One region of the Collinsella sp. OF02-10 genome, then DNA from elsewhere that is predicted to be linked to it. Evidence: riboswitches for the same ligand, from Rfam matches in the RefSeq annotation. Region 1 holds a riboswitch; the other holds the start of a gene.
The links. A riboswitch is a leader RNA that binds a small molecule or an ion and turns the genes downstream of it on or off. The one in region 1 is predicted to bind thiamine pyrophosphate.

Region 1 (9,766 bases):
TCTTTGCCCATTGCTCGTCCTCGGTCAGCTTGTTGCCAATCTCGCAGCTGGCAAAGCCGCACTGGGGCGACAGATACAGGTTCTCGAGCGGAACATACTTTGCAGCCTCGTGAATGCGCTCGACGATGGCATCCTCGTCCTCAAGCTCAGCGGCCTTGGTAGTCACCAGGCCCAACACGACCTTCTTGCCGGGGGCAACGTACTTGAGCGGCTCAAAGCCACCGGCACGCGGCGTATCGAACTCAAGGTAAAACGCATCGACGTTCTCGTGTGCGAACAGGTACGGCGCGATGGGGTCATAGCCGCCCTCGAAGGCATAGGTGGAGTGGTAATTACCACGGCACACATGCGTGTTGATGACCAGGTCGTCGGGCTTGCCCTCGATGGCGGCGTTGTTGAGCGCCACGCCCAGCTCGGACACCTTTTGCAGGTCGACCGGGCTCATACCAGTCTTTGCCACAAAGTCGGTATCGCAATAGATGCCCCAGGTGCAGTCATCAAATTGAATGTTGCGGCAGCCTGCGGCATACAGGTCGGCAATCACGGTGCGGTATGCCGCCGCGATGGCGTCGGCGAGCTCTTCGTCGGTCTTATAGACAGCGCGCAGGCTCTCCTGCTGGCCATCGCAGCGGTCGAGCGTGACTTCGGAGAACGTCTGGATCGGCGCCGGAATGGTTTGCCGCGTGACCTGGCCCTCCCCCTCGAGCGCCTTGACAAATTTGAAGTGCTCGACGAACGGATGACTCTCGCCGCTAATGGGACCAGTCACCACGGCGGTGTCGGCGGTGGTCTCCTCATCGTGGAACATATAGCCCGTACGCGAGGTGCGACGCTCGACGCCGTTCAGCCCCCACATAAAATCGAGGTGCCAGTAGCTGCGGCGAAACTCGCCATCGGTGATGACCTGCAGGCCGGCGGTCTTTTGCTTGTCCACTAGGTCGCGAATAGCCTCATCCTCGACGGCCTTAAGCCCCTCGGCATCGAGCGTACCCGCGGCGTAGGCGGCACGGGCGTCCTTCACGACCTGCGGACGAAGAAAACTGCCGACGATATCGGCGCGAAACGGCGCGTTCGGTTGAATCGAAGTGCTCATAGATATCTCCCTTTGCATTGGTTGCTTTACTGGGACAGAGTATGAGCGCTCATATGGCCATCGTAAAATATGCGTTTATAACAGTTTGATATAGATGCTTCCTATATCAGTTGAGACTGCCATAAAGAGATTTGACCCGTGCAGAACGCAGCAGTCTAGATGTGCTGACGAATCGCTTCGATATAGGCCTGCCCGTAGCGCGTAAGTGTCGTGTTCTTGCGCGTGATAATGCCGATCTCCATGTACTCGTCTACATCGAGCGGAATCGAGATGATGCCGGGGCCGTTAAGTTCATGGCTGATCACGCCCGAACACACCGTGTAGCCGTTGAGGCCCATGGCCAGGTTGAACAGCGTCGCACGGTCGCGCACGCGGATATTCTTGCGACGCTCAAACGTCGAGGTCAGCTCCTCGGAATAGTAAAACGAGTTGTAACTGCCCTGCTCGTAGGATAAAAACGGATAGTCTTCCAGATCCTCGAGCGTCACGCTGGCGTGGTCCGCCAGCGGATGGTCGGCGCAGACGAAGACATGCGGCGTGGCGCAGAAAAGCCCCTCGAATACGAGCTCGTTGGCCGCCAGCATGCGCTCGATGACCTCGCGATTGTGCTCCGACAGATACAGAATGCCCAGCTCGCTTTTCATGTGCGCGACATCCTCGATAATCTCGTGGGTCTGCTCCTCGCGCAGGGTAAAGTCGTAGCGCGCGGCATCGAACTCGCGGATCACGTCGACAAACGCGTTGACGGCAAAGGAATAGTGCTGACAGCTTACGCTAAAATGCGGCACCTGTTCGGATGCTCCTTTGTACTTGCCCTCGAGCAGGTCGGCCTGGTCGAGCACCTGGCGCGCGTAGCCCAAGAAGGTCTCGCCCTCCTCGGACACAATGACACCCTTGTTGGTGCGCTCAAAGATATGCACACCCATCTCGTTTTCGAGATCGCGGATCGACGCGGTAATCGAAGGCTGCGACACAAAGAGTCGGCGCGAGGCCTCGGTGATGCTGCCGCATTCGGCAACCTTTACAACATATCTGAGCTGCTGAAGCTTCATAGCGCCCTCCCTAGACGTTCGTGACGTCGAAACCCGTCGCATCCATCTGACGCATAAACGGCGGCATCCCCCCCGTCGCAGCGCAGGCGGCAATCTGATGCAGAGCCCCGGCAACCGCATCGTCTGCCGCAGCGCCGATATGCCAGCGCGCGGCAGCCGTGACGGCCTCGTTGGCATTGGCGACTGCAACGGAGTTGGGAACGGCATCGATCATGGGCAGGTCGTTATCGGAATCGCCAAATACGGCCACCTCGTCGGGCGTCAGGTCCAAAGCGCGTGCCAGCTCCAGCGCAGCGCAACCCTTGTCCCAACCTGCTGGAAGGATATCGAACAGGCGCACTCGGTTGTTGGGAAACACGAGCGAGAGTTCCGGCACCTCAGCGGCAACGCGCTCACGTAGCTCCGCGAGCTCCTCACGCGAGCGGGCGCTCCAGATATTCGCCTTGTATACCGGGGCATCATCGACAACGGGACGGCACGGAGCCTCTTCGCCTTTGAGCCATGCGTTGCCGCCCGACTCCATGGCGCGACGCACGCGCTCGGGGTCGCTCGTCACGCAATAGGCATCGTTATCCCAAAAGTCGTCACCCAGGCTGTAGACCTTTAGATAGGTATCGTCGGTCTCTTGCTCGAGGTAATCGGCCAGACGCATCAGGGCATCGTTGTCGGTCGCGTGCGAAGCGACCGCCTGACCGTCGACAAACATGACCTGGCCGTTGCAGAACGCGCCGGTCGAGAAGCACTCGGCGCGATTGCGGAACATCCAGCCCATCGCGGAGGGCTGGCGACCCGAAACCGGGCCAAAGTGCAGACCCGCCGCCTGCATGGCATGAATGCCCTCGATGGCGTAGTCGCTGGCGCCGTCATGCCCGGCTGGAATCAGCGTATCGTCCATATCGGTCAGCACAAGTTTAATCATAAGGCCCCCTCGGTCATTCTTAATCCCGTCTATTGTACCGACCTGCCAAAAAGAGACAGGTTTATATTGGCAGGTTTTATCTGGGAAAACGCAAAGCCCCAGTTGTTACCTGCCAAAATAAACCTGTCCCTTTTTGGCAGGTGCGCTAGTATAGGGAACAACAGATTCGATGCGGGAGTGCCGGCGGTGCAAACCACAAGGCTGAGAGGGCATGGGGCCCAATCCTTTGAACCTGTCAGTTAATGCTGGCGTAGGGAGCATGCCGCCTTTTTAGGGGCGCTGTCTATGCACAGCGCCCCTTTTCTATGCCAAGGAGGCATGTGCAGTGATCGATTCGAAACAGCTCAAGCAAAACGTGGTCAAGGCCGTGGAGGAGATTCGCGCCACCAATCCGATGGCGGGCTCCATCACCAACACGGTGACGATTGACTTTGTCGCCAACGCGCAGCTCGCCGTGGGCGGATCGGCCGCCATGGTCTATCTGCCCGACGAGGGCGAGGCGCTCGTTGCCGGCGGCGGCGCCATCTATCTGAACATGGGCACACTCTTCCCCATCTACGAGCAGACGATTCCCCGCGCGGCCAAGGCGGCACACGACGCCGGCAAGCCCTGGGTGCTCGATCCGGTGGGCCTGGGCATCGGCAGTCTGCGCACCCAGCTGGTAGGCGAACTCAAGCAGTACAAGCCCGCCATCGTGCGCGGCAACGCCTCCGAGATCATTGCGCTCGCCGGCCTGTGGGGTCTTGAGGGTGAAGCCGCCGATCTGAGCCGCGTGCGCGGCGTCGACACCACCGATACGGTTGACGCCGCCCGCGATGCCGCCGCGGCGCTCGCCCGCCACACTGGCGGCGCCGTAGTGGTCTCGGGCGAAGTCGACCTAATCACCGACGGCACAACCGTGGCCAAGTCCCACGGCGGCAGCCCGCTCATGTCAAAGATCACCGGTTGTGGCTGCTCGCAGGGCGGCGTGCTGGCTGTGTACGCCTGCACTGCCGATCCGTTTACGGCAGCCATCTGTGGCACCGCCGTCTACAACGTTGCCGGCACGCGTGCCGCCGCTGTCGCCGATGCCCCGGCAAGCTTTAAGGTCGCCTTTATCGATGAGCTCTACCGCGCGACCGCCCAAGACATCGCCGATAACCAACTCGAGCTCGAGGAGGCATAAGCCATGTCCGAGCCCGCAACCAATGCCGACATGAACACGCTCGTCGCCGTGGCCATCGCCCCGTGCGGCACCGGCGACGAGCTGTCCGCCGAGATCGCCGAGGTCGTGCGCGTCATTCGCGAGAGCGGCCTTCCCAACCGCACCACCTCGATGTTCACCGAGATCGAGGGCGACTGGGACGAGGTCATGCAGGTCGTGCGCGACGCAACCTTTGTGTTGGCGAGCAAGGGCATCCGCACCGAAGTCGTGCTCAAAGCCGATATTCGACCCGGATTTACCGACACCATGACCGGCAAACTCAAGCGCATGGAAGCACAGATCAAAAAGCAGGAGGAAGCACAATGAGCATCCGCGACAACCTCGATATCTCGGCCTATCTGGTACTCGGCCCCGAAAACACCCTCGGACGCCCCGTGGGCGATGTGGTGGCCCAGGCACTCGACGCCGGCTTTACCTGCATCCAGGTGCGCTCCAAGGTGGCAAGCGCCCGCGAGATCATTGCGCTGACCGACGACGCCGCGCAGGCAATCGCACAGGCCGGCAAGACCGGTCAGGTCGCCCTGTTAATCGATGACCGTCTGGACTGTGTGCTTGCCGCGCGCGAGCAGGGCATTGCCGTCGATGGCGTGCACGTGGGCCAAAGCGATATTCCCGTCGAGGTCTGTCGCAGGCTGCTGGGCCCCGACGCCATCGTGGGCCTTTCGGCCCGTTGCGAGGAGATGCTCGAGTACGTCAAGACCGCCGACATGAGCCTGGTCGACTACCTGGGCATCGGCCCGCTCCACGAGACCGAGACCAAGCGCGACTGCGGACGCGCGGCCGACGGCTCTATCATCACCAAGAGCTTTGAGGACCTTGCCGCACTCCACGCGGCAAGCCCCGTGCCCATCGTGGTGGGCGGCGGCGTTAAGACGGCCGACTTGCCGCAGCTTAAGGCCACCGGCGTCGACGGCTTCTTTGTGGTAAGCGCCGTCTGCAGCGCCGACGACTCCCATGCCGCAGCCAAGGAGCTTGTCGACACCTGGCAGCAGGCATAGGCATAGGCCGAACAGCTGATTCGCAGCCTCATATCTTCAGCAATGGAAAGCACATCCCAGTTTGGGCCTCCATTCCGGGATGCGCTTTCCGTATGCGACCCTTACCCCGCCAGATACGCTTCCAACGCCGGCAAAGTCGCCTCTGCATCGTGGCGGCCGACCTGGTAGATGCGCTCGAGCTCATCCGGTTCGCGGCACAGCGACGGCACCTTCACCGATTCGCTCGGCCGCACCACAAAGATTTCCCCGGCAGCCTCTCGACGTGCCAGGTCATCGAGCGTGGCATTGTAGACCTCATGCCGATGCTCAAGCGCTGCAACAAACTCCGGATAGTGACGGAACACGCGCCGCAGCATGGGCATCACGCTGTTGGGCTGCTTCACAAAGCCCGCCGGCTGCGTGAGTACCACGATATTGCGGTCATATTCCTGCGCAAACAGCCATGCGCTGGGAATAGAATCAGCCACGCCACCATCCAGATACTTATGCCCGTCAATAGCAACGGGACGCGTCGCCACAGGAATGGCAGACGACGCCCGGATCCACTCGATATCGCGCTCGTCGCCATACGGTAGATCGTGGTAGACGGCCTTGCCCGTCTCGATATCGGTACACACGCACGTAAATCGCATGGGGCAGGCGCGATACGCCTCCAAGTCGATGGGATCGCGCTCGATAGGCACCTCGTGATAGGCAAAATCGGCATTGAACATATCGCCGGTTCGCAGCCAGCTGGTCACGCTCGCATAGCGCTTGTCGGCGCAATAGGCCTTGTTGTAACGAATGGCACGGCCGATCTGGCGCGATTTAAAGTTGTAGCCAAACGCCGCGCCCGCCGAGACACCCACCATATGGTCGCAGGTCAAACCGCGCTCCATCCAAACGTCGAGCACGCCCGCCGTATACATACCGCGGTAGCCGCCTCCCTCGAGCGCAAGCCCCACCGTGCGCGTCGTATCCGGCTGTGCCATGTGACCATCTCCGTTCCTGCGTTTTAAAACGGGACAAGTATACCCGTCAACATATATCGACTCAGTCGCATTTTTCATGCGCACCCAGGCGTTGCCGTTTGGCGAATAATAGCCGCCCACAGCATGTGCGCCCATATATAATTGTGCACTGTTGTCTATACTACTCAGCTGTTATCAACAGCGAACATTAGCCGGCAAAGTAACTCAACAACGCAGCAAGGCGGGGGCCTGGATACACGCAAGGCGCCGAGCAACGACGCGTGTACACCACGAGCTCGCCCGACGCCATCCGCCCCGACCTCAGAAAGCCGCTTACAACATGGACACCGCCAGCAATTACACCGAAACGCTCGAAAAGACCGTCCGTGACCTTCTCGAGCGTCAGGATGATCTGATTAGGACGGCCTTTACCGACCAGCTCACCGGACTTGGCAACCGCGGCGGCTTTGCCCGTTCCCTAGAGGAAATCTGGGAGCAGGAACTGCCCGTGACCATGGCGTTTATCGACATCGATAACCTTAAGCACTGCAACGACGTCTTTGGGCATGACGAGGGCAACCGCTATATCTTGCAGGTAAGTCTCTATCTCAAGCTGTATATGAAAGTGGACGAGGCGGCGTTTCGCATAGGCGGCGACGAGTTTGCCATCCTGTCTACGATTGCGACCGAGGACGACCTCGCCGAGCGCCTGGAACACTGCCGAACGGTCCTACTCAAAAACAACGATTCCGAGATGCCTCACTCGTTTAGCTACGGAGTGTCGCACGCCGACCCCGCCCTGGGTGAAGTCTCCAATCGCATGACACTCGATGCCGACCATCGCATGTACGACTACAAGCTACGCCATGCCATGCATCTTGATCGACGCAATATCGCGCAAGTCCACACCGACGACTTCGAAATAAGCGATCGCGTTTTTGACGCCTTTTCGATGCTCAACGAAGGCCGTTATTGCTTTATCGAGAACTTGGACAAACATCGCACCCTATGGTCACAAGGCGCCCTGCGCGATCTCGGTCTTCCTTCTGAGCATGTAGACAACTGCCACGATTACTGGAAAGCGCGTGTCCACCCCGATGACCTTGAGGCCTACATCAACGACATCGACCAAATCTATAATGGCTCCAAACACCGCCGCGTCATGCAGTACCGCATGCGCAATGCCGCGGGCGACTACGTCCTCTGCCGCGCTCGCGGGTTTCGCATCGACGGCGACGGAAATACCCCCTCGCTCTATGTCGGCGAACTTGTTAACCACTCACTCGCCGAGACCGTCGACGCCGCCACGGGCCTCGGAACGCAGCGTATGCTGATCAACGCTATCGATGCCTGCCGTCGCGACCGTTGCGAGACGGGGCTTATAGCGGTCCGCGTTTGTGGCACGGCAAAGTTCAACGAGCTCTACGGGGCCGAGGCTGTCGACAACATGCTCGCCGAATACGCAGGCCGCATGCTATCGATCACCCGCGGCAGAAGTCGCGTCTTCCGCTCGCGAAACGCCCAGTTCGTCGTGCTCAGCAACGATCTGGACCACGAGGCATTCGAGCAACTGACCCATCATCTTAAAGAGGCCGTTTTCGCTCCTGTTCGAATCGCGAACGACACCATTACCCCCGTCTGTCTTGTCGTCCCGGCCTTTTACGAGCGCTTAATCAATCAAGCGACCGCTGTTTTAGGCGAACTCGACCGTCGTCTTCGCACCGCCGGCGGGCTTGCGCCCAACGACAGCCTCCCCATACCCGAGATTGAGCGCAAAAGCGCCGTCGCCGAACGCATCGATACGCTCACGGGCCTCTATCGACCCAGTGAGTTTATGCGGCGTGCCAACGCATTTCTTAAGACAAGGCACGGCGGCGCTTGGTGTATCGCCACCGTCGACATGGGTCATATGCGACTGTTTAACGAATGGCACGGACAGGCCGAGGGCGACCGCGTGCTCGCCGATGTGGGCACGGTCCTCAAAGACATCGAGAATGCCGAGATGGGCGTCGCAGGATACTGGGGCCAAGACGACTTTTGCATTCTCATCCCCTTTGAGCACGACACCGTCCATCAAATCTATAACCGCGTTCGCGCCGCCGTGGCCAAGCATGATGACGGCGTGGGTTTCTGGCCGTCCATGGGCGTTTGCCCCATCGACCCCAACGAGGAAATCACCATCGACGCGCAGGCCAAGGCCATGTTTACCAATCGGCGCGCCAAAAACGATTTTAAGGATCGCATCGCCGTCTTTCGCCCCGAGGAATACAAGCGCGAGGTGGCGTTTCACCGCACCCTCACCGAGTTCCAGTATGCGCTCTCAAACGACCGCATCACCTACTACCTGCAGCCCCAGGTTGATATGGAAACCGGCGAGATCATTGGCGCCGAAGCACTCACCCGCTGGATTGACAAAGATGGATCATTGATTCCACCTGCGTCCTTTATCCCGGCGCTCGAGGAAAGCGGCTTTGTGGTGACGCTCGACAAGTACATTTGGCAGGGTGTCGCCTCGTGGCTGCGCGAGCGCATCGATCGAGGACTTTGCGTGGTTCCGGTCTCGCTTAATGTGTCGCGCGTGGATATCCTTGCCTGCGACGTTGCCGAACATATGGAGGCGCTCGCCGCCCAATACAACCTACCGCCCGAGCTCATGCGTATCGAGATCACCGAGACGGCTTATACGGGGGAGTCCGAGGCCGTGGACAAACTGACAGCCGACCTGCACACCCGCGGCTTCTCGACCTATATGGACGATTTTGGCACCGGCCAGTCCACGCTCGCGATGCTCAAGAACGTCAACGTCGACGTCATCAAGCTCGACCGCACCTTTGTGCCCACCGACCGCGATCAAGGCCGCAGCGCGCAGATCGTGTCATCGATGCTCGAGATGGCGCAGTCGCTCCATCTGCCCGTCGTGGTCGAAGGCGTCGAGACAAATGAGCAGGCAAACATACTACGCCACATGGGCGCCCGCTACGCTCAGGGCTTCCTCTACTACCGCCCCATGCCGGCGAATGATTTTGAGGCATTGCTCGATGGTGGCAAAAACAACTGATACGCTCGCGCGCAAAACACCACCGCCGAAGGGGACATTTGTCTCCATTAGCTAACTTATATCCCCAATTCAAACCGAATTGGGGATATGATACAAACCGTTGTTCTGCCCAAGGAGGTTATTCATCATGAACGAGTCATATCGCTTGGGCGAGCAATCGATTATTGCCTATCTTCAGCGACTTGCGAATGGTGTCTCGACCGCCGAACTCGATGTTTCCGTGCTGCCTGCTGAGCTACGCGCCGTTGGTGAGCAACTGCAAAAGACGCATGCCATCCTGCAACAAGAGCGCCAGCTGCTTGAGTGCAACGCCTATATCGATCCGCTCACCAACTTGGACAACCGTGGCGGACTCGACCGTCACGTCGAGCAGCTCTGGCGCAAAGGCGACCCCTTCACCTGCGCCTATATTGACATCGACCATCTCAAGCATTGCAATGATAGGTTTGGCCACGCCGAAGGCAATCGCTATATTCTGAGCATCTGTCGCAC
Region 2 (9,766 bases), on a different contig from region 1:
GCCGGCCTCCTCGCCCAGGCGCGCCATGGTTCCCAGGATATCGTCGCCTTCCCAGCCCTCGGACTGCAAAATGGGCACGTTGAGCGCGGCGAGCAGCTCCTTGATCATGGGGAACTGCGCGTGCAGGTCGGGGTCCATGGGCGGGCGCTGCGCCTTGTACTGCGGCAGCATCTCCATACGCACGCGCGGCTTGCCCTTGTCAAACGCCACGACAACGCCGTCGGGATTAAAGGCATCGATCATCTTGAGGAACATGTTCAGAAAACCAAAGATCGCGTTGGTGGGGCGACCGTCCGGCGCGTTCATGGTCGGCGGCACGGCGTGGAAGGCGCGATGCATGAGCGAGTTGCCGTCGATGACGGCAAAGGTACGGCGCTTTTCAGACATATTGAATACCTCGCTTTGGGCTGGGCACGGTTTGCTCACACCAGTTTACACGCTCCCCGCCCCGCGGCCACCGCACATCAGGCTTCCCTGCCGCCGCGGGCCCGCGCGTGATACGATGGCTCACGGTACATCAACCAGCACGATCGATCCGAAAGGAGCCTGCGTCATGGAGCGTCCCAGCGCATGGAAAAAGTACACGCCACAGCAGATCGAGGAGCTCGAGGAGCTTTGCCGCGGCTATAAGCAGTTTTTGAGTGAGAACAAGACCGAGCGCCTGTGCGTCAAGGCCGGTATCAAGATGGCCGAGGAGGCGGGCTACGTCAATCTGGAGACCGTGATCGCCGAGGGCCGCGCGCTCAAGGCCGGCGACAAGGTGTACGCCGCCAACCACGGCAAGGACCTCATGCTCGTCAACCTGGGCACCGCCCCGCTCGAGCAGGGCTTTAACATCCTGGGCGCCCACGTGGACTCGCCGCGCCTGGACCTCAAGCAGAACCCCGCCTTCGAGGCCGGCGACATGGCTTATCTCGACACGCACTACTATGGCGGCGTCAAGAGCTACCACTGGGTCGCTTCCCCGCTCGCACTCGTGGGCGTCATCTGCAAAAAGGACGGCACCACCGTCGACATCAACATCGGTGACAAGGCCGACGACCCGGTCTTTACCATCTCCGACCTGCTGATCCACCTCTCGAGCGAGCAGATGGCCAAGCCCGCCAAGGACGCCGTCGACGCCGAGATCCTCGACGTGATCGTGGGCGGCCGCCCCGTCAAGTTTGACGAGGACGACAAGGACGCTCCCAAGGAGCCCGTCAAGCAGATGTTCCTGGATATCCTCAAGGAGCAGTACGACGTCGAGGAGGAGGACTTCCTCTCCGCCGAGATCGAGGTCGTGCCCGCCGGCCCCGCCCGTGACATGGGCCTCGACCGCTCCATGATTCTGGGCTATGGCCACGACGACCGTGTCTGCGCCTATCCGTCCATGCTCGCCCAGATCAACGTCGCCAACGTGGAGCGCACGAGCATCACACTCATCGTCGACAAGGAGGAGATCGGTTCCGTAGGTGCCACCGGCATGACGAGCCGCTTCTTCGAGAACACCGTCGCCGAGATCATGACGCTCGCCGGCGAGAGCAGCCCGCTGGCCCTGCGCCGCGCACTCGCCCGCAGCCGCATGCTCTCCTCTGACGTGTCCGCCGGCTTTGACCCGGGCTACGCCGGCAAGTTCGAGACCAAGAACGCCGCCTTCATGGGTCGCGGCCTGTGCTTCAACAAGTACACGGGCAGCCGCGGCAAGGGTGGCTCCAACGACGCCGACGCCGAGTACGTGGCCCTCGTCCGCGACATCATGGACGAGGCGGGCGTGGACTTCCAGACTTGTGAGCTCGGCCGCGTCAACGCGGGCGGCGGCGGCACCATCGCCTACATCATGGCCAAGTATGGCATGAACGTCATCGACTCCGGCGTTGCCGTCCTGTCCATGCACGCCCTGTGGGAGGTCGCCAACAAGGCCGACATCTACGAGGCCTATCGCGGCTACAAGGCCTTCATCGAGCGCGCCTAACCAACCCTTCATCAGTTGCGGTGAAATACGGACTAGACTGGCCCATAAACGGCCAAAACAGACCGTATTCCACCGCAACTTCTTTTTTTGGCAGAGGAGAGTCCATGCTGCAGGTCATCATTTCGCCCGCCAAGCAAATGCGCGCGGCCCAAGATGCTTTTGAAGTCCAGGGCATTCCACCCTTTGCGCACGAGACGGCTCGCCTCCACCGCGCATTGCTAGATATCGAGCGGAATGAAGGCAGCGGCGGCCTGCAGGCGCTGTGGAACGTGAGTGACAAACTGCTGGGGCCTTGCCTCAACACCCTGCGTGAGTTCCGGCCCATCCTGAATAACGGCGATCTCGACAATCCCGCACTCGCCCGCCGCATCTCCCCTGCCATCATGTCCTATCACGGCATTCAGTACCAGAGCATGGCGCCCGAGGTGATGGATTCCGCGCAGCTCACATGGCTGCAAGACCATCTATGGATCCTCTCCGGCCTCTACGGGTGCGTTCGCCCCTTTCATGCCGTCGAACCGTATCGGCTGGAGATGGGCGCAAAGCTTGCCGTCGACGATACCCGAGACCTCTACGCGTTTTGGGGCGACAAGCTCGCACGGGCTATCGCCCCGGCAGGTTCAAACACCACGATCGTCAACCTCGCCAGCGTAGAGTATGCCAAAGCCGTTCTGCCCCACCTCGCGGGCGACGCCACGGCCGTCACATGCCTCTTTGGCGAGGGTATCCGCAACGGCAAGCCCATCCAACGGTCGACCGCCAGCAAAAAGGCGCGCGGCTCCATGGTGCGGTGGATGGCAGAAAACAAGCTCGAGGATGTAAGCGGGCTCACCGCGTTTGATGTTGGTTATCGTCACTTTCCCGAGCTTTCAAATAAGAACACTTTGGTCTTCCTGAACGAACAGACCTTGTAGGACCACCGCTACTTTTGAATGTGCTGCCTAGGCACGGCGTCTATTCCGCCAAGCCGTCGGCTTTGGCAACTTCGTTTGTCGAGCCATCTTGGTAGGTAATCTTAACGTGCTCTACCTCGGACACCGCAACACCCGATGGGGGCTCCAAGCGCCATTCCGTCAGCGCGATATCCATCGTCGTGGGCACATCCCCTTGATCTTTGAGCTCGACCGACAGCGTCTTAAGCGACGCATCGAAGGTCACGCGCTCGATCTCTTCACCAGGAATGGAACCGCCGCTCAGCTGCAGCTGGACAAATCCATCGCGCGGATACCAATAGTCGCCCGGCGCGGCAACGGTATTGCCACCCGCGACCTTCACCGTCATTATCGGTAGGCTATCATCAGCCTCGAACTCCCATGCAGCGCCGCCGCGACCACCAAACGTCCAGATACAAACGGCAATCACCAGCACAGCAAGCACCGCAAAACCAATCGCGACAAGGCCATGGTGCGCACGGCTTTCCTCGGCCGATACATCCCATTGCGTCTCTCGATATAGATGCTTGTCTTCCATGTTCGCCTCCCCACAGGCACGCTCGTTAGGCCAATCGTACCCATTCGAGCTATACTTGAGCCCATTACATAAACGGGGAGCTTGCAGGACAAGACGGCAGGCTGAGACTGGGCGCGCCCGCCCTGACCCGCAAACCTGATATGGGTAATGCCAACGAAGGGAGCCGTGCCAATGAGCACACAGACCGAGCCCAAGCTCGTCACGCAAATCGACTTCGCCCGCGCCGGGCAGATCACGCCGCAGATGAAGGAAGTCGCCGAGCGCGAGCATCGCGACCCCGAGTACATCCGCGAGCGCGTGGCCGACGGCCGCATCGCCATTCCCGCCAACATCGTGCACATCAAAAAGGGCATGCGCGCCTTTGGTGTCGGCGAGGGCCTGTCTACTAAGGTCAACGTCAACCTGGGCATCTCGGGCGATAAAGCCGATGCCGCCGAGGAATGGAAGAAGGTCAAGATCGCCGAGGACTTTGGCGCCGACGCCATCATGGACCTTTCCAACTCGGGCAAGACGCGCCAGTTCCGCCAGCAGCTCATCGACGAGACGCCGCTCATGGTGGGCACCGTCCCCATGTACGACGCCATCGGCTACATGGAAAAGCCGCTGGTCAAGCTTACCAAGGATGACCTGTTCGAGGTCGTGCGCGCGCACGCCGAGGACGGCGTGGACTTTATGACCATCCACTGCGGCATCAACAAGTCGGTCACCAAGACCTTTAAGGAGACCGGCCGCTTGATGAACATCGTGAGCCGCGGCGGCTCGCTGCTGTTTGGCTGGATGGAGGTCACCGGCAACGAAAACCCCTTCTACGAGTACTTTGACGAGCTGCTCGAGATCTGCCACGAGTACGACGTGACGATTTCGCTCGGCGACTCCTGCCGCCCGGGCTGCCTCTACGACTCCAACGACGCCACCGAGACCGCTGAGATGATCGAGCTGGGCAAGTTGTGCAAGCGCGCTTGGGCTGCCGGCGTCCAGGTCATGGTCGAGGGCCCGGGTCACATGGCGCTCGACGAGATTGCCGCCAACATGAAACTGCAGAAGCGTCTGTGCCACAACGCCCCGTTCTATGTGCTCGGGCCGCTGGTGACCGATATCGGCGTGGGCTACGACCACATCACCGCTGCCATCGGCGGCGCCATCTCCGCCAGCTCCGGCGCCGACTTCCTGTGCTACGTGACGCCGGCCGAGCACCTGTGCCTGCCCAACGCCCAGGACGTGCTCGATGGCCTCATGGCCACCAAGATTGCCGCGCACGCCGCCGATATCGCCAAGAAGGTGCCGCACGCCCGCGACATGGACGACAAGATGGGCCAGGCACGCCGCAAGCTCGACTGGGATGCCATGTGGAAGTGTGCTCTCGATCCGGTCACCGGTAAGAAGCGCTACGAGGAATCCCCCGCCGCCACCGAGGGCACCTGCACCATGTGCGGCAAGATGTGCGCCGTTCGCACCGTCAACAAGGTGTTCGAAGGCACGACAATCGACCTCGGCATGGAGGACTAACGCGTCATCGGAGCCGCAATCGAACACAAGGTGCTCGTCAATTGTTGACGTGTGAACATTTGCTTATATTTACGTAAAGATTGCACCGCCCGCCCGGGATCGGCATACAGCCGGCCCGGGCATCTTTATAATGCGGATTGAAGACCCATTTGAATCCGATCGAACAAGGGAGCGAACATGGATCGCAGCAAGGTACCTGCCGTCCTGTCCATCGCAGGATCCGATTCCAGCGGCGGCGCCGGCATTCAGGCCGATATCAAGACTATCACGGCGCACCGTCTGTATGCCGAGACGGCCATCACGGCCATCACCGCACAGAACACCCTGGGCGTCACCGCCGTGCAGGACATCTCCCCCGATATTGTCGCGGCGCAGATCGATGCCGTCTTTGACGATATCCGCCCCAACGCCGTCAAAATCGGCATGGTCTCCTCTGCCGAGATTATCGAGGTTATCGCCGAGCGCTTGAGCGCCTGGGATGCGCAGAATATCGTCGTCGACCCCGTCATGGTTGCCACCTCGGGCGCTCGCCTCATCGCCGAGGATGCTGCCGAGGCGCTCACCCACTGCCTGTTCCCGTTGGCGACCGTTATCACGCCCAATATTCCCGAGGCCATGGCGCTGCTCGACTACGAGGTCGATTCCGAGCGCACGCAGCAAAACGCCGCCATGCTCCTCACCCGCCGCTTTGGTTGCGCATCCCTCGTTAAGGGTGGGCATCTTGTCAACGAGGCCAACGATGTATTGGCCGAACCCGCGCCACTCGATAACGAAGGCAACCATATGGGCGATCCGCTCACCACGTGGTTCCGCCACAAGCGCATCGAGACCGGCAACACGCATGGCACCGGCTGCACGCTTTCATCCGCCATCGCCTGCGCATTGGCGCAGGGCATGGATCTTGCCGACGCCGTCAACGCCGGCAAGGCCTACCTAACGGGCGCTCTCGCCGCCGGCTTTGACATGGGCAAAGGCTCCGGCCCTGTCAACCACATGTGGCAGTACTAAATAGCCAGTAACCTGCCAAAAAAAGACAGGCTACCTTGCACCAAAAACCGTCGCAACATTCGATGAAAATCGTGCAAACGCGAAAAATCATTAAATGTTGCGACGGTTTGATTTTAGATAGCGGTCGAGCAAAGGACCAGAGCGCCTATTCGTCGGCGAGTTGAATTCCCAACAAACCCGAGAGTGCCAGCGCCTGCTCGGCATTGACCGTCAAGCCACGCAACTCATGGTAATCGCCCGAAACAACGGGCGCCGCGAATGTACAACGCGATACATCCACGCCGGAAAGCGACGTCTTAAACACATCCATACGCGTCAGGTCACAGCCATCCAGGCGTATCTGACCCAGCTTGGCACCCTGAAACGCGGCCTCGGTCAAACGCGTGTCATGCGCAGCCATGGGGCCAATGCGTCCCTCCGAAAGGTTCGCATAGCTCAAATCGCACGATGTAAACGACACGCTCGACAGACGCGCCCTGAGCAAGTTGAGCCCCGGCGCCGAGCAGTCAACGAAGTCGCAGCGGTTGAGCCAGCAGCCTTCCATGTTGCAGCGGATAAAGCGGCAACCGCGAAACACCACGTCGCGAAACGTCGAGCCGCTCCAGTCAACGCTATCGAACTCGCAAGATCGGAACACGACGCCATCGAAGGTCGCGCCGTTCGCCACGTCGCAGGCAAGATCCAAATCCTCAAAAGCGGTATTGGAGACGAGCTCATCGCCCTCGGCAAAGAGGTCGATGAGCTCGTCCATGCCCATATGGCAGCCAATCCGTTCGTTTACCCGGGCAAAACCACCACAAAGGTGCCTGCCCCCTTTGCGGTGGCTTGGGGTCGCGCTACTCACCGAGCATCTCTTGGAGCTTGGCTGCCACGGCATGTCCCAAGCTCTCGTGGCTTTCGGGCATCATATGCAGATAGTCGATATCGCCCGGCTCGGCAAACTCGGCGGCATTCAAAAAGTCGCAGCCAAACTGCTCGGCCACGTGCGCATAGTACTCGCCAAAATGTTCAGATGCCTCGACGGAACGCTCGTCAAAATCGGTCATATATACATCGGCGATCTGCGGCTTGATCTTGATAGGAGCCATCAGCAGGATGCGCGGGCAAGGCGCAGCGTCGGTCCACGGAAACGCGCGGACGGCGCGAATCAGCGCCATGGCGCCACGGGCGATATCGGAAGCTGTCACGTTAAAGACCGTCTTACAGTCGTTGGTGCCCAGCATGATCACAATGGCGTCCAGCGGCTTATGAGCCTCGAGCAGCATCGGAAGCGCGCGAATGCCGTTGAGGTTAGTGTCCAGATGGCACATGTCGTCGCGTACCGTCGTGCGGCCGTTGAGGCCTTCTTCAATTACATGCCAGCCCTCGCCTAAGTCACGTTGGACCACGCCACACCAGCGCACATCCTGCGCATAGCGCACCGCGGTACCGTCGCGCATGCCCGCCGGATCGTAACCATAGGTGTTGCTGTCACCAAAGCACAGAACGTTTTTCATCGTAAGCTCCCCACTCAATAAAAAGCCGACAGGAGCAGCCTCTCCCGTCGGCTCGGTATATCGCATCACGAGCACCGTTTACAGATACTTGCGCCAGTCGTCGTCATCCTCGTCATCCTCGGCAGCGGTCTGAGCCTGCTCGGCGGCACGGGCGGCTGCGGCGCGGGCGGCAACCTGAGCATAGGACTCCTCGTTTTGCTCGGGGAAGTTTGCCAGCACGTGCTCGAATTTGGCGAAGTCCTCGTCCCAGCGCGTAGAGGGCACGGCAAAGAAGACCTGCTTGACCTTGAAGTCGCCCGATGCGAGCTCCTTGCGGAAGAGCTCGGCCACGGCCTCTGCGTCAAAGCCGTTGTTCTCGCAGCCCCAAGCACCCAGTACGAGCTTCTCGCGGCCAAGCTCATCGCAGATAGCAAGCACAAAGCGAATGCGGTCGCGCAGGGCGTCAAGCAAGGCATCGTCGCTCACGCGGTACTCCTGGCGAGCACGCTTGGCGTTGGGTGCAGCGGCGACGATCACGTCGGCATAGGCGTGCACATGCTTGCGCTCGAAGCGCACCGCGGGCACCACCAGCGCACGGTTGCGGTACAGCTCACAGTTGATGTTGCGGCGACGGTTCTCACCGTACCATTTACGCTGCTTATCGAGGACGTTGTACAGATACGAATCGGCGCACAGCGTGGCCTCCTGGCCCAGATAACCCTGAATATATCCACCGCCCGGATTGGTAAACGAGGCAAAGGCGAGCACGGCCATGTCGCAGAACTGCGCATAGCCGCGACCGTTATCGAGGATTGCCTGCGTGGCGGAGGCATCAAGCACAGTGACCTCGGGCAGGACCGGAGCGGGCTCCTCAGCAGGCGCGGACTCAGCTTCGGCGATTTCCTCGGCAGGCTCCTCGACGGGCTCGGGCGCCGCCTCGGTCTCGGGCGCCGCCTCGACCTCGGCAGTCTCCGCGTTCTCGACGTCCTCGGCGACCTGCTCTTCGGGGGCCACAGCAGTCTGAACCTTGGCCTTCATCGCCGCGACAAAGCCGGCGGGCATGCCGTCAAACTCGCGAACACCAGCAAGCGAACGCTCGATATCCTTGGCGCAGGCCTCGGACACAGTCATCACATGGCGCTCGGCGGCCTTGGCACGGGCCTCGCGCTTGGGATTGGGCTGACCCGCTCGGTTGGACCTGCGGTTACGGTTCCTGTTGTCGACGTCTGCCATACATGGCCACCTTTCCTGTCGCTGCCGCTATCGGCTTTTCCCATCCATGATACCCCGCCGCGCACAAAAAAGACGGCCCCGAAGGACCGCCTTTCGCGTCGTTTTACCGTGTCCGGCAGGAAGCATCGCAATGCCGCGTTTTAATCGCGACGGCCGAGGATGTTCAGGATGCGTAGGAACACGTTGATAATGTCCACGAACAGATTGGACGCCATGAGCACCGCATTGGGCAGCGTAGGCGGCACCGTCGTGGCCACATAGGTGTCGTAGCCAATAAAGCCGGCAAACACCACAATCACGATCAGGTCGGTGATGGACTGCGAAACGCCCATGAACATCAGCACGATCTCGACCAGAATCGTGGCAAGCAAGATGCCAAAACCAATGCCATACACACGCTGGAAGAACTTGGGGAAGGTCACGCCCAGCGCACCAAAGACAAAGGTGATGGCGGCCGTGGCGATAAAGGCGGTGTTAATGGTAGGCAGGTCGTAGTTGGCAAGACCAAACGACGCCGTCAGGCCAAAGGTGCTCGCAAAGACCACGTAGCCCACGAGCGACAGGCCCACGGACTGTTTGCTGGCAGCAGCCGACATCATGACCATGCCAACGATGGTCAAAATAAATGAGCCAAAGACCAGCGGCAAAGCGGCGCCGCTCATCATCATGCGCGCAAATGACATGGTGCTCGTAAAGTAAGCACCGGCGCCCATGGCGCAAAAGCCCAAAAAGATCAGAGCAGACATGACAAGGTTGTACGCGCGCGGCGACATCTCCTTGGCACGGCTTGTGCCGGTCTCGATGGGGCCATTCTGATAGCCCTGGATATCGTTCATACTTTCGTCCTTTCAAAAAGCACCGCGACGGCGCCGTAGCTGACAAGTTTCCTGCCATTGTACCCGAACGCCACGCGTTCTTACCTGCGGCGCTCGCCCTCGAGCGTACGATCAAAAGCCCAGACCCACCAACGCATCACGTGCGCCTGCGAGCCGTCCGCCCGCTCACGCGTTTGGTCCTCTAGATACAACTCGGTCGCATGTCCGCCAAAACGTACCTTATAGGTTGCCGTACGAATGCCGTGAACCGTCAGGCCAAAACCGGTGGACGAGACAATCTCGTCAAT

Region 2: it holds a riboswitch for thiamine pyrophosphate, as region 1 does, so the genes downstream of both, thiC (phosphomethylpyrimidine synthase ThiC) here and thiM (hydroxyethylthiazole kinase) in region 1, are expected to answer to the same signal.

Annotation. Positions count from the first base shown of each region.
Region 1 covers NZ_QSCW01000001.1:17,073-26,838, forward strand. The annotation lists gene DXA43_RS00070 (5-methyltetrahydropteroyltriglutamate--homocysteine S-methyltransferase) at 1-1,093, opposite strand, end outside; gene DXA43_RS00075 (LysR family transcriptional regulator) at 1,249-2,145, opposite strand; gene DXA43_RS00080 (HAD-IIB family hydrolase) at 2,156-3,064, opposite strand; TPP riboswitch at 3,228-3,338, shown strand; gene thiM (hydroxyethylthiazole kinase) at 3,390-4,229, shown strand; gene DXA43_RS00090 (thiamine-binding protein) at 4,233-4,574, shown strand; gene DXA43_RS00095 (thiamine phosphate synthase) at 4,571-5,266, shown strand; gene DXA43_RS00100 (patatin family protein) at 5,368-6,237, opposite strand; gene DXA43_RS00105 (EAL domain-containing protein) at 6,557-9,274, shown strand; gene DXA43_RS00110 (diguanylate cyclase domain-containing protein) at 9,402-9,766, shown strand, end outside.
Region 2 covers NZ_QSCW01000007.1:36,604-46,369, reverse strand. The annotation lists gene polA (DNA polymerase I) at 1-387, opposite strand, end outside; gene DXA43_RS04950 (aminopeptidase) at 554-1,951, shown strand; gene DXA43_RS04945 (YaaA family protein) at 2,056-2,865, shown strand; gene DXA43_RS04940 (hypothetical protein) at 2,906-3,421, opposite strand; TPP riboswitch at 3,485-3,600, shown strand; gene thiC (phosphomethylpyrimidine synthase ThiC) at 3,593-4,927, shown strand; gene thiD (bifunctional hydroxymethylpyrimidine kinase/phosphomethylpyrimidine kinase) at 5,105-5,935, shown strand; gene DXA43_RS04925 (pentapeptide repeat-containing protein) at 6,081-6,692, opposite strand; gene DXA43_RS04920 (SGNH/GDSL hydrolase family protein) at 6,772-7,431, opposite strand; gene DXA43_RS04915 (TIGR02452 family protein) at 7,510-8,643, opposite strand; gene DXA43_RS04910 (Bax inhibitor-1 family protein) at 8,784-9,479, opposite strand; gene DXA43_RS04905 (hypothetical protein) at 9,560-9,766, opposite strand, start outside.